2 regions of the Streptomyces sp. NPDC001401 genome follow, and region 1 is predicted to be linked to the other one. Evidence: riboswitches for the same ligand, from Rfam matches in the RefSeq annotation. Region 1 holds a riboswitch; the other holds the start of a gene.
The links. Region 1 has a riboswitch for thiamine pyrophosphate ahead of thiO (glycine oxidase ThiO). Riboswitches for the same ligand answer to the same signal wherever they lie in the genome.

Region 1 (5,375 bases):
TGGATGTGCTTGTAGAGGACGGTGGCCGGGGAGTCCCCGCTGTGCGGGCGGTCGCCGGTCAGCATCTCGTACAGGACGACACCGCACGCGTACACGTCGACCCGGGTGTCGGCCGTGCCGTGCTCTATCTGCTCGGGAGCGAGGTAGGAGACGGTGCCGAGGACGGTTCCGGTCGTGTTGGTGACCGTGTCCACGGACCGCACCAGCCCGAAGTCGGCGACCTTGACCCGGCCGTCGTCCCCTATCAGCACGTTCTCCGGCTTCATGTCCCGGTGCACGAACCCGGCGCGGTGCGCGGCGCCGAGCGCGGCGAGCACCGGCTCCAGGATGTCCAGGGCGGCGCGCGGCTGCAGTGCCCCGCGCTCGCGCAGCACGTCGCGCAGGGTGCACCCGGCGATGTACTCCATGGCCAGGTAGACGTACGACCCGTCGGTGCCCTGGTCGAAGACCTGCACCACGTTCGGGTGCGCGAGCCTTGCGACGGACTTCGCCTCGCGGATGAACCGCTCGACGAAGGAGCCGTCGGCCGCGAGCGTGGGGTGCATCACCTTGAGCGCGAGCACGCGGTCGAGGCGGGTGTCCACGGCCCGGTAGACCGTGGCCATCCCGCCGACCGCGATGCGCGCGTCCACGCGATAGCGCCCGTCGAGCACCTGCCCGACCAGTGGGTCCTGAAGGGTCGTGTCCACGCAGGTGAGTGTACGAGCCGCGACTGACAGGGCTGCCGGATCCGTCAGGATCGGGGCGGTACTGCAGCCGAGCTGTGACGGACGTCGCACCGACGCTCGGATCTTGTCGAACGCGCGTTCAGAATGCGGGGCGTTCGGGATCCAGGTGTGCGCGCCCCTCGTGGGGCGAGGACGCCTCCGCGAAGTGGCGGCGCGGAATGCGGCCGGCCCGGTACGCGAGCCTGCCCGCGTCCACCGCGTGCTTCATGGCCTCCGCCATCAGCTGCGGCTCCTGCGCCCGCGTCACCGCTGAGGCGAGCATCACACCCGCGCACCCCAGCTCCATCGCGAGCGCGGCGTCCGAGGCCGTACCGGCGCCCGCGTCCAGGATCACCGGTACGCGCGCGTGCTCGGTGATCAGCTGGAAGTTGTGCGGGTTACGGATGCCGAGCCCGGAGCCGATGGGCGAGCCGAGCGGCATGATCGCCGCGCAGCCGACGTCCTCCAGCTTGCGGGCCAGCACGGGGTCGTCGTTGGTGTACGGCAGCACGGTGAAGCCGTCGTCGACGAGGGTCTCGGCCGCGTCGAGCAGTTCGATCGGGTCGGGCAGCAGGGTGCGCTCGTCGGCGATGACCTCGAGTTTGATCAGATCGGTGCCGAGCGCCTCGCGCGCGAGGCGGGCGGTGAGGACGGCCTCGCCGGCGGTGAAGCAGCCCGCCGTGTTCGGCAGCACGCGGATGCCGAGCTTCTCCAGGACGGAGAGCACGGAACCGTGCACAGAGGGGTCCACGCGCCGCATGGCAACCGTCGTCAGCTCCGTGCCGGAAGCCACCAGCGCCCGCTCCAGCACGTCGAGGCTGGGGGCGCCGCCGGTGCCCATGATCAGGCGGGACGCGAAGGACGTACCGCCGATGACAAAGGGGTCGTCGGCCATGGTTCAGCCTCCTTGGACGGCGGTGAGGACCTCGACGCGGTCCCCCTCGCTCAGGGACGTCGACGGCCACTGCACGCGCGGGACGACGGTTTCGTTGAGGGCGGCGGCCACTCCGGAGGGGGCCGGGGTCAGCGCGCGTACGACGGTGTCGAGAGCAGTGCCGGAAGCGAACTCCCGGGGCTCTCCGTTGACGGAGATGTTCATGCGGGCTGCTCCAGGAGCGCGAAACGCTTGGGGGTGAACGGGCGGGCCTCGTCCGGGAGTTCACCGGTGGCCAGGGCGTGCGCCATGGCGTCGCCGGTGACCGGGGTGAGCAGCACGCCGTTGCGGTAGTGGCCGGTGGCCAGCAGCAGTCCGGGGAGCTGTGTCGGGCCGAGGAGGGGTGCGTTGTCCGGGGAGCCGGGGCGCAGTCCCGCACGCGTCTCGGTCAGCGGCAGTTCCGTGATCCCGGGGACCAGCTCGTGCGCGTCGCGCAGCAGCTCGTACACCCCGCCCGCGGTGACCGTCGTGTCCCAGCCCAGCTCCTCGCTGGTCGCGCCGATGACCAGCTCGCCGCTCTCGCGCGGCACCAGGTAGACATGGCTGCCGCGGACGACGGCACGCACGGTGCGGTTCAGGAACGGCGCGTACCGCTTGGGCACGGTCAGCCGCAGCACCTGCCCCTTCACCGGCCGCACGGGCGGCAGCACCTCGTCCGGGACGCCCGCGAGCCGCCCGCTGAGGCTGCCGCCGGCCAGCACGACCTGCCCCGCGCCCAGCTCGGTGCCGTCCGCGGTCGTGACCCCGGCGGCCCGCTCCCGTACGACGTGGAAGCGCTCGGCCCACACCCGGTGGAAGACCACGCCCGCCCGTTCGCACGCGGCCACCAGCGCGCGTGCCAGCCGCCGGGGGTCGATCTGGTGGTCGCCGTCCACCCGGAGGCCACCGCGCACGCCCGGCGCGAGCATCGGCTCCAGGCGCCGGCAGTCGCGGCCCGACAGCCACTCCGACTCCAGGCCCGACTCCCGCTGCAGGGCGTGCAGTTCGCGCAGGTGGGCGCGGTCGTCGGCGTCCAGGGCGACGGCGAGCGTGCCGCACTGGCGGTAGCCGAGGTCGTGACCCGTGAGGTCGGTGAGCTCGGCGGCGAAGTCCGGGTAGCGGCGGGCCGAGGCGAGGTTCAGGCCGAGCAGGGTCTGCTCGCCGTAGTGCAGCTCCGTGACCGCGGCCAGCATGCCGGCGGCCACCTGGGCGGCCCCGCCGCCCGGTTCGGGGTCCACCACGGCCGTGGCGAAACCGCGCTGCGCGGCACGCCAGGCCGTGACCAGGCCGATGATTCCGCCCCCGATGACGAGGACGTCTGACGTACGTGACGACATGGGCGTCCAGCCCCTCCCTTCGCCGGCATGACCCGGATCAGGTTCGTACGGTCGGAGGCCGCCAGCCTCCCTCTCAGCCCGGTGCGTCCGGGCTCCCGCGAGTGCTTGTACGTTGGCCACCCTAGCCCGACCCTCCGCGCCTCTGTAAGGGAGCCTTCCGCCATGCCCCGCTCGCTGGACGGCCTCGTCCTCGCTCCCGTCGCCGACCAGGCCCCAGGTCAGGTGGGTACGCGCACCCGGTTCGCGTACCACGAGAAGGACGGCGAGATCTGGGCCGAGTACGCGGGCGGCGACGTCGTGCGCGGCCATCTGGTGGGTACTCGGTCAGGTGACCGGCTGGACTTCCGGTACGTCCAGCTGGGGCATGACGGGACGACGTCCTCGGGGCACTGCGTCTCGATGGTCGTGCAGCTGCCGGACGGGCGGGTGCGGCTGGAGGAGACGTGGCAGTGGGAGTCGCAGCCCGGCAGCGGAACGAGTGTTGTGGAGCAGGTCACTGAGTGAGCACGACGGCTGACTGACAAATAGTCAGTTGTCTATGGTGATCAGGTGAGCGAGCAGACGCAGGAAACGGGCGGGTCGCCACTGCGGCGCGTGGTCGTCGTCGGTGCGGGCATGGCCGGTGTCCAGACCGCGGTCGCCCTGCGCGAACAGGGCTTCACCGGCACCGTGACGCTGATCGGCGCCGAACCCCACCAGCCGTACGACCGGCCGCCGCTGTCCAAGGCGGTGCTGCTCGGCAAGTCCGAGGGCTCCGCCTTCGACGTCGACTTCGAGGCGCTCGGCATCGAACTGCAGCTGGGGCGCGAAGTGCTCGGCGTCCGCCCCGGCGAGCACGAGCTGGACACCGAGAGCGGGCCCGTGCCGTACGACGTCCTGGTCCTCGCCACCGGCGCCGAACCGATCACGCTGCCGGGCACCGAGGGTGTGCCCGGAGTGCATCTGCTGCGCACCCTGGACGACGCCGAGCGGCTGCGGCCCGTGCTCGCCCGGCAGCACGACATCGTGGTCGTCGGCGCGGGCTGGATCGGCGCCGAGTTCGCCACCGCCGCGCGCGAGGCGGGCTGCGCGGTGACGGTCGTCGAGGCCGCGGACCGGCCGCTCGCCGGCGCGCTGCCCGCCGAGGTGGCCGCCCCGATGGCCGGCTGGTACGCCGACGCGGGCGCCGAGCTCCGTACGCACGCACGCGTGGAGCGCATCGAGCCCGGCGCGGTCGTCCTCGACGACGGCTCCCGGCTGCCCGCGGGCGCGGTCGTGGTCGGCATCGGCGCGCGCCCCGCCACGGCCTGGCTGGCAGGCGCCGGCATCGAGCTCGGCGTGCACCGCGAAGTGGTCGCCGACGCCCACCTGCGCACCTCGGCACCGGACGTCTACGCCGTCGGCGACTGCGCCTCCTTCCCTTCGGGAAGGTATGGCGAGCGCCTGCTGGTCCACCACTGGGACAACGCCCTCCAGGGCCCGCGCACGGTGGCCGCGAACATCATCGGCAAGACCACCGGCGAGCCCCCCGCGGTCTACGACCCGGTCCCGTACTTCTGGTCCGAGCAGTTCGGCCGCTTCGTCCAGTACGCCGGCCACCACACCTCCGCCGACACGACCCTGTGGCGCGGCGACCCCTCGGGCTCCGCCTGGTCGGTCTGCTGGCTGCGCGAGAACCGGCTGGTCGCCCTGTTGGCGGTGGGCAGGCCGAGGGATCTGGCGCAGGGCAGACGGCTGATCGAGGGGGGCACCCCGATGGACCCGGAGCTGCTCGCGGATCCGGCGCGGCCCATGAAGGCGGCCACGGCGTAGTACGCGGGACGGCGGCCACGGCGGAGTGTAGAACCCCAGGTCGGACCGTTCTGGCTTCCGACTGTCAGTGCGGGATGGCAGGCTTGATGCCGTGACCGAGATTGACGCAAAGATCGATGCTCTCGTCCCCGCCTGGCTCACCCTCCCCGACATCGCAGAGATGCTCGATGTCGAGGTGACGCGTGTGCGGCAGCTGGTCAAGGAGGGCCAGCTCATCGCCGTACGCCGAGGTGAGAACCGCGCGCTGCACGTCCCCGCCGCCTTCATCGACGGGAGCGAGCAGAAGGTCGTCAAGGGCCTGACCGGCACCTTGACGCTCCTGCGGGACGACGGCTTCACCGACGAAGAGATGATCGAGTGGCTCTTCACTCCCGACGACAGCCTGCCCGGCACCCCCGCGCAGGCCCTGAGCGAGAATCGCGGCACGGAGGTGAAGCGCCGGGCCCAGGCGCTCGCCGTCTGATCCGAACAGGCTGAACCGAACACCGTCCGGCGTACGGGCCGAGGTCCGCGCAGGCAAGGCCGCGGCCGTGGTTCACTGCGGCCCGCAGAAGCAGGCGGCCACGGCCGGCCCGCAGCCCGTACGCCGCCGACCAGGAACGACACCCACGGGGGACCCTCGTATGC
Region 2 (5,375 bases), on a different contig from region 1:
GGGAGGGCCTGCTCGGCGCGGTCACGTTCGCGATGGTGGCGGGCGCGTTGTGCATGCAGTTCCTGATCGACGACGGCTCCTGGTGGCAGGGCCTGCTCCTCGGCTTCGCGGTCGCGGCCAGCGCCACGCTGGGAGACCTCGGCGAGTCGATGATCAAGCGGGACCTGGGCATCAAGGACATGGGCACGCTGCTGCCGGGTCATGGCGGGATCATGGACCGCCTGGACTCGCTGCTGCCCACGGCTCCCGTGGTGTGGCTGCTCATGGTGCTGTTCGTGGGGGCCGGCTGACCGGCCCGTGACGCGTGGAGCTCCCGCCCTTCCGAGGGCGGGAGCTCCACGCGTTTCGGACGATGGCGCACCGGTCGGCCGAGTGGGACGATTCCGGTGTAAGCCCTCAAAGGGGATCTCCCGAAGAGGAGGCGCCATGTCCACCATCCATGAAGAGTTCGACGTGGACCGCCGTCCCGAGGATGTCTGGGCGTACATGATCGATCCCTCCCACCTGCCGGAGTGGCAGCTGAGCGCGGTCGCCACCGAACAGCTCGACGACCGCCCCTTCGGACTCGGATCCAAGGTCCGGGTCACCCGGCACGTGGGCCGCCGCGACATTCCGATGACCATGGAGTGCACCCAGTACGAACCGCAGCGCTCCTGGACCGTGCGCGGGATCGACGGCCCTGTCAGGGGCAACTTCCACGGCGAGATCACGCCCATCGACGACGGCCGCCGTACCCACGTGACGATGGACCTCGACTTCGAGGGACACGGCATCGGCAGGGTCCTGCTGCCTCTCGTCGTCCGCCCCCAGGTGCGCAAGGAGATGCCGCGCAACGAGCAGCTGCTCAAGGACAAGCTGGAGCACACCACCGCCTAGCCTCTTACGAGCTGCAGACGTCCTTCAGCTCGTCGGCCGCCCTGTCGATCCTGCCGGAGTCCGGGTTCTCCCCGTTCAGGACGGCCTTGTTGTAGTCGGCGACGGCCTGGTTCAGGTCGTCCACGGCCTTGTCGGCCTTGCCGTCGCCGGCCTTCCTGTTCTTGTCCTTGATCTTGTCGAGGTTCTTCTCGATGGTGTCGATGGACGTGTCGGTCCGGGAGGGGTCGCTTGCCGCGTCCCGCCCGGCATCGTGGATCGCCTTCAGGCTGTCGGCGATCGTGTCGTAGCTCCGCACGCAGTCCAGCGACTTGTCGACGTCGTCGGGGCGGCAGCCGGTGACGAGCCCGACGGTCAGCGCGACGGCTGTCACGGCGGTGGCGACGATGGTGGTACGGCGTCGGTGTCGACGGTTGGCGGCCATGGGACGGTCCCCTCCTGAAAGGCTCCGGCAACGCTCTGTGCCGTCCACGATCCCGGCGCCGCACCCGCCGCCACGAGGGAACCTCCACCCGTATCCGGGGTGGAGCCCACGACACCACGGCCCCGGCCGGCTCGGGCCCCAGGTCACTCCTGTTGATCTGCGACACTGGTACAGCCATGCCTAAGCCCGGAGAACTCACTTTCGTCGCCCCCCGCGGAGCCAAGAAGCCGCCGCGGCACCTTGCCGACCTCACGCCCGCCGAGCGCAAGGAAGCGGTGGCCGAGATCGGCGAGAAGCCGTTTCGCGCCAAGCAGCTCTCGCAGCACTACTTCGCGCGGTACGCGCACGACCCGGCGGAGTGGACGGACATCCCGGCCGGTTCGCGCGGCAAGTTGCAGGAGGCGCTGCTTCCCGACCTGATGACGGTCGTACGGCATCTGTCGACCGACCAGGGCACCACCCGCAAGACGCTGTGGCGGCTGTTCGACGGGACGCTCGTCGAGTCGGTGCTGATGCGCTACCCGGACCGGGTGACCATGTGCATCAGCTCGCAGGCAGGGTGCGGGATGAACTGTCCCTTCTGCGCCACCGGGCAGGCGGGGCTGGACCGGAATCTGTCCGCCGCCGAGATCGTCCATCAGATCGTGGACGGGATGCGGGCGCTTCGGGACGGGGAGGTTCCCGGCGGGCCTGCGCGGCTCTCCAACATCGTCTTCATGGGGATGGGCGAGCCGCTCGCCAACTACAAGCGTGTGGTCGGGGCCATCCGGGCGCTCACCGACCCCGCTCCCGACGGGCTCGGGCTCTCGCAGCGCGGCATCACCGTGTCGACCGTCGGACTGGTCCCCGCCATCCACCGGTTCGCCGACGAGGGGTTCAAGTGCCGGCTCGCCATCTCGCTGCATGCGCCGGACGACGAGCTGCGTGACACCCTCGTCCCCGTCAACACGCGGTGGAAGGTGCGCGAGGTCCTCGACGCGGGGTTCGAGTACGTCGAGAAGAGCGGGCGGCGGTTGTCGATCGAGTACGCGCTGATTCGCGACATCAATGACCAGGCCTGGCGCGGTGACCGACTCGGGCGGCTGCTGCGCGGCAAGCCCGTGCACGTCAACCTCATCCCGCTGAACCCGACCCCCGGCTCGAAGTGGACGGCGTCCCGGCCCGAGGACGAGAAGGCCTTCGTCGAGGCCATCGCGGCGCACGGGGTACCGGTCACCGTCCGGGACACCCGAGGTCAGGAGATCGACGGGGCCTGCGGTCAGCTCGCGGCCACCGAGCGGTAATCTGAGCCCGTACGTACACATCTTCATATTCCGACAGGGGAGCGCCACAGCGCTGAGAGTGCGGCAACCGGGCCGCAGACCCTCTGAACCTTGCCCAGGTCATTCTGGGTAGGAAGTTCGGTCTTCACTCAAGCTGTTGCGCCCTGCCCGGGAGCCGGTGGAATTCTCCGGCGGTCCCGGGCAGGGCCGCGTCTCTTCCTGGTCAGCCAGGAGGAATTCAGTGCACACCAAGACGTTCGTGGCCGCCGCGGTCGGCCTCGGTCTCATCTCGTTGTCCGCCTGCGGTTCGTCGTCGTCCGGCAGCGAGGGCTCCGGCGGCTCCAAGAACATCACTCTCGTCAGCCACGACTCGTGGGCCGTCTCGAAGAAGGTCCTCGCCGACTTCGAGAAGCAGTCCGGCTACAAGGTCCGCGTCCTCAAGGACGGCGACGCGGGGCAGGCCGTCAACAAGGCCATCCTCACCAAGGACAACCCGCAGGGCGACGTCTTCTTCGGCGTCGACAACACCCTGCTCTCGCGGGCGCTCGACAACGGGCTCTTCCAGTCGTACGAGCCGAAGGGCGCAGACCGGATCCAGGCGCAGTACCGGGTCGACCAGGCCAGGCACCGGGTCACGCCGATCGATTCCGGCGACATCTGCGTCAACTACGACAAGGCGTACTTCAGCAAGCACAGGCTGACCCCGCCCGCCTCCTTCGACGACCTGGTCAAGCCCGAATACAAGAACCTCCTCGTCACCGAGAACGCCTCCACATCCTCGCCCGGCCTCGGCTTCCTGCTCGGCACCGCCGCCAAGTACGGCGACGCCGGCTGGCAGGGCTACTGGAAGAAGCTCAAGGCGAACGGCGTGAAGGTCGTCGACGGCTGGGAGCAGGCCTACAACGAGGAGTTCTCCGGATCGGCAGGGGGGAAGAAGGCCAAGGGCGACCGGCCGCTCGTCGTCTCCTACGCCTCCTCGCCGCCCGCCGAGGTCATCTACGGCGACCCGAAGCCCAAGACGGCGCTGACCGGGACGTCGTACGGCACCTGCTTCCGGCAGATCGAGTACGCGGGACTGCTCAGCAACGCCAAGAACAGCAAGGGCGGCAAGGCCTTCCTCGACTTCCTGGTCACCAAGGAGTTCCAGGAGGACATGCCGCTGAACATGTTCGTCTACCCGGTGCGCGAGGGCGCTCAGGTGCCCCCGGAGTTCGTGAAGTACGGGCAGCCGGCCAAGGACCCCGAGACCATGGCCCCGACCAGGATCGCCGCCAACCGTGACCAGTGGGTCAAGTCGTGGACGTCACTCGTACTGAAGTAGACGCGCGGGGGACGCGGCAGGGGAGCGCGGCGCGGCTCGGGCTCATGGCCGTGCCCGTCGTGTTCTTCGCGGTGTTCTTCGCCTGGCCCGTCGCCGCGATCGTGGCGCGCGGGCTCAAGGCCGACGGGAAGTGGCAGTTCGGGCGGATCGCGGACGTCGTCACGCAGTCCGACATCCGGCACGTCCTGTGGTTCACCACCTGGCAGGCGCTCGCTTCCACCGCGCTCACGCTGCTGATCGCGCTCCCGGGCGCGTACGTCTTCGCGCGCCTCGACTTCCCGGGCAAGCAGCTGCTGCGGGCCGTCGTCACCGTCCCCTTCGTGCTGCCGACGGTCGTCGTCGGTACGGCGTTCCTGGCGCTGGTCGGACGTGGGGGACTGCTCGACGAGCTGTGGGGCGTGCGGCTGGACACCACCGTCTGGGCCATCCTGCTGGCGCACGTCTTCTTCAACTACGCCGTCGTCGTACGGACCGTCGGCGGCCTGTGGGGGCAGCTCGACCCGCGTCAGGAGGAGGCGGCGCGGATGCTGGGCGCGTCGCGATGGGCGGCCTGGCGGAAGGTGACGCTGCCGGCTCTCGCGCCCGCGGTGGCCGCCGCCGCGCTGATGGTCTTTCTCTTCACCTTCACCTCCTTCGGCGTGGTGCAGATCCTCGGCGGCCCGACCTTCTCCACCCTCGAGGTCGAAATCTACCGGCAGACCTCGGAGATCTTCGACCTGTCCACCGCTGCCGTGCTCACGATCATCCAGTTCGTGGCCGTCGGCGCGATCCTCGCCGTGCACGCCTGGACGGTACGGCGGCGGGAGACCGCCCTGCGGCTGGTGGACGCGAGCGTCACGGCGAGCCGGCCGCGCGGGGCCGGGCAGTGGACGCTGCTGGCCGGGGTTCTCGGCACCATCGCCGTTCTGCTGGTGCTGCCGCTGGCGGTGCTGGTGCAGCGGTCCCTCGGCGCCTCCGGGTTCGGCTACTACCGCGCGCTGACGCACGACGACGGCGGGACCTTCCTCGTGCCGCCGATCCAGGCGATCGGCAACTCGCTCCAGTACGCCCTCGCCGCGACCGCCATCGCCGTGGTGATCGGCGGTCTGGCCGCCGCGGCGCTCGCGCGCCGGGACGCGGGCCGGCTGGTCCGCGGCTTCGACGCGCTGCTGATGCTGCCGCTGGGCGTCTCCGCGGTGACGGTCGGCTTCGGGTTCCTGATCGCGCTGGACAAGCCGCCGCTGGATCTGCGGAGTTCGTGGATCCTGGTGCCGCTCGCGCAGGCGCTGGTGGGCGCCCCCTTCGTCGTACGGACCATGCTGCCGGTGCTGCGGGCCGTGGACGCGCGGCTGCGGGAGGCGGCGGCCGTGCTCGGGGCGTCGCCGTGGCGGGTGTGGCGGGAGGTCGATCTGCCGATGGTGCGGCGGGCGCTGCTGGTGGCGGCCGGGTTCGCGTTCGCGGTGTCGCTCGGGGAGTTCGGGGCGACCGTGTTCATCGCGCGGCCCGACAATCCGAC

Region 2: it holds a riboswitch for thiamine pyrophosphate, as region 1 does, so the genes downstream of both, ACFY10_RS26860 (thiamine ABC transporter substrate binding subunit) here and thiO (glycine oxidase ThiO) in region 1, are expected to answer to the same signal.

What each region holds. Positions count from the first base shown of each region.
Region 1 covers NZ_JBIAWI010000001.1:475,136-480,510, reverse strand. Annotated here, with positions in the region: gene pknB (Stk1 family PASTA domain-containing Ser/Thr kinase) at 1-689, opposite strand, end outside; gene ACFY10_RS02225 (thiazole synthase) at 808-1,602, opposite strand; gene thiS (sulfur carrier protein ThiS) at 1,606-1,806, opposite strand; gene thiO (glycine oxidase ThiO) at 1,803-2,957, opposite strand; TPP riboswitch at 2,955-3,066, opposite strand; gene ACFY10_RS02210 (hypothetical protein) at 3,120-3,461, shown strand; gene ACFY10_RS02205 (NAD(P)/FAD-dependent oxidoreductase) at 3,507-4,748, shown strand; gene ACFY10_RS02200 (Rv2175c family DNA-binding protein) at 4,840-5,211, shown strand; gene thiE (thiamine phosphate synthase) at 5,372-5,375, shown strand, end outside.
Region 2 covers NZ_JBIAWI010000008.1:281,209-286,583, forward strand. Annotated here, with positions in the region: gene ACFY10_RS26840 (phosphatidate cytidylyltransferase) at 1-290, shown strand, start outside; gene ACFY10_RS26845 (SRPBCC family protein) at 427-876, shown strand; gene ACFY10_RS26850 (hypothetical protein) at 881-1,297, opposite strand; gene rlmN (23S rRNA (adenine(2503)-C(2))-methyltransferase RlmN) at 1,474-2,580, shown strand; TPP riboswitch at 2,606-2,713, shown strand; gene ACFY10_RS26860 (thiamine ABC transporter substrate binding subunit) at 2,801-3,880, shown strand; gene ACFY10_RS26865 (ABC transporter permease) at 3,925-5,375, shown strand, end outside.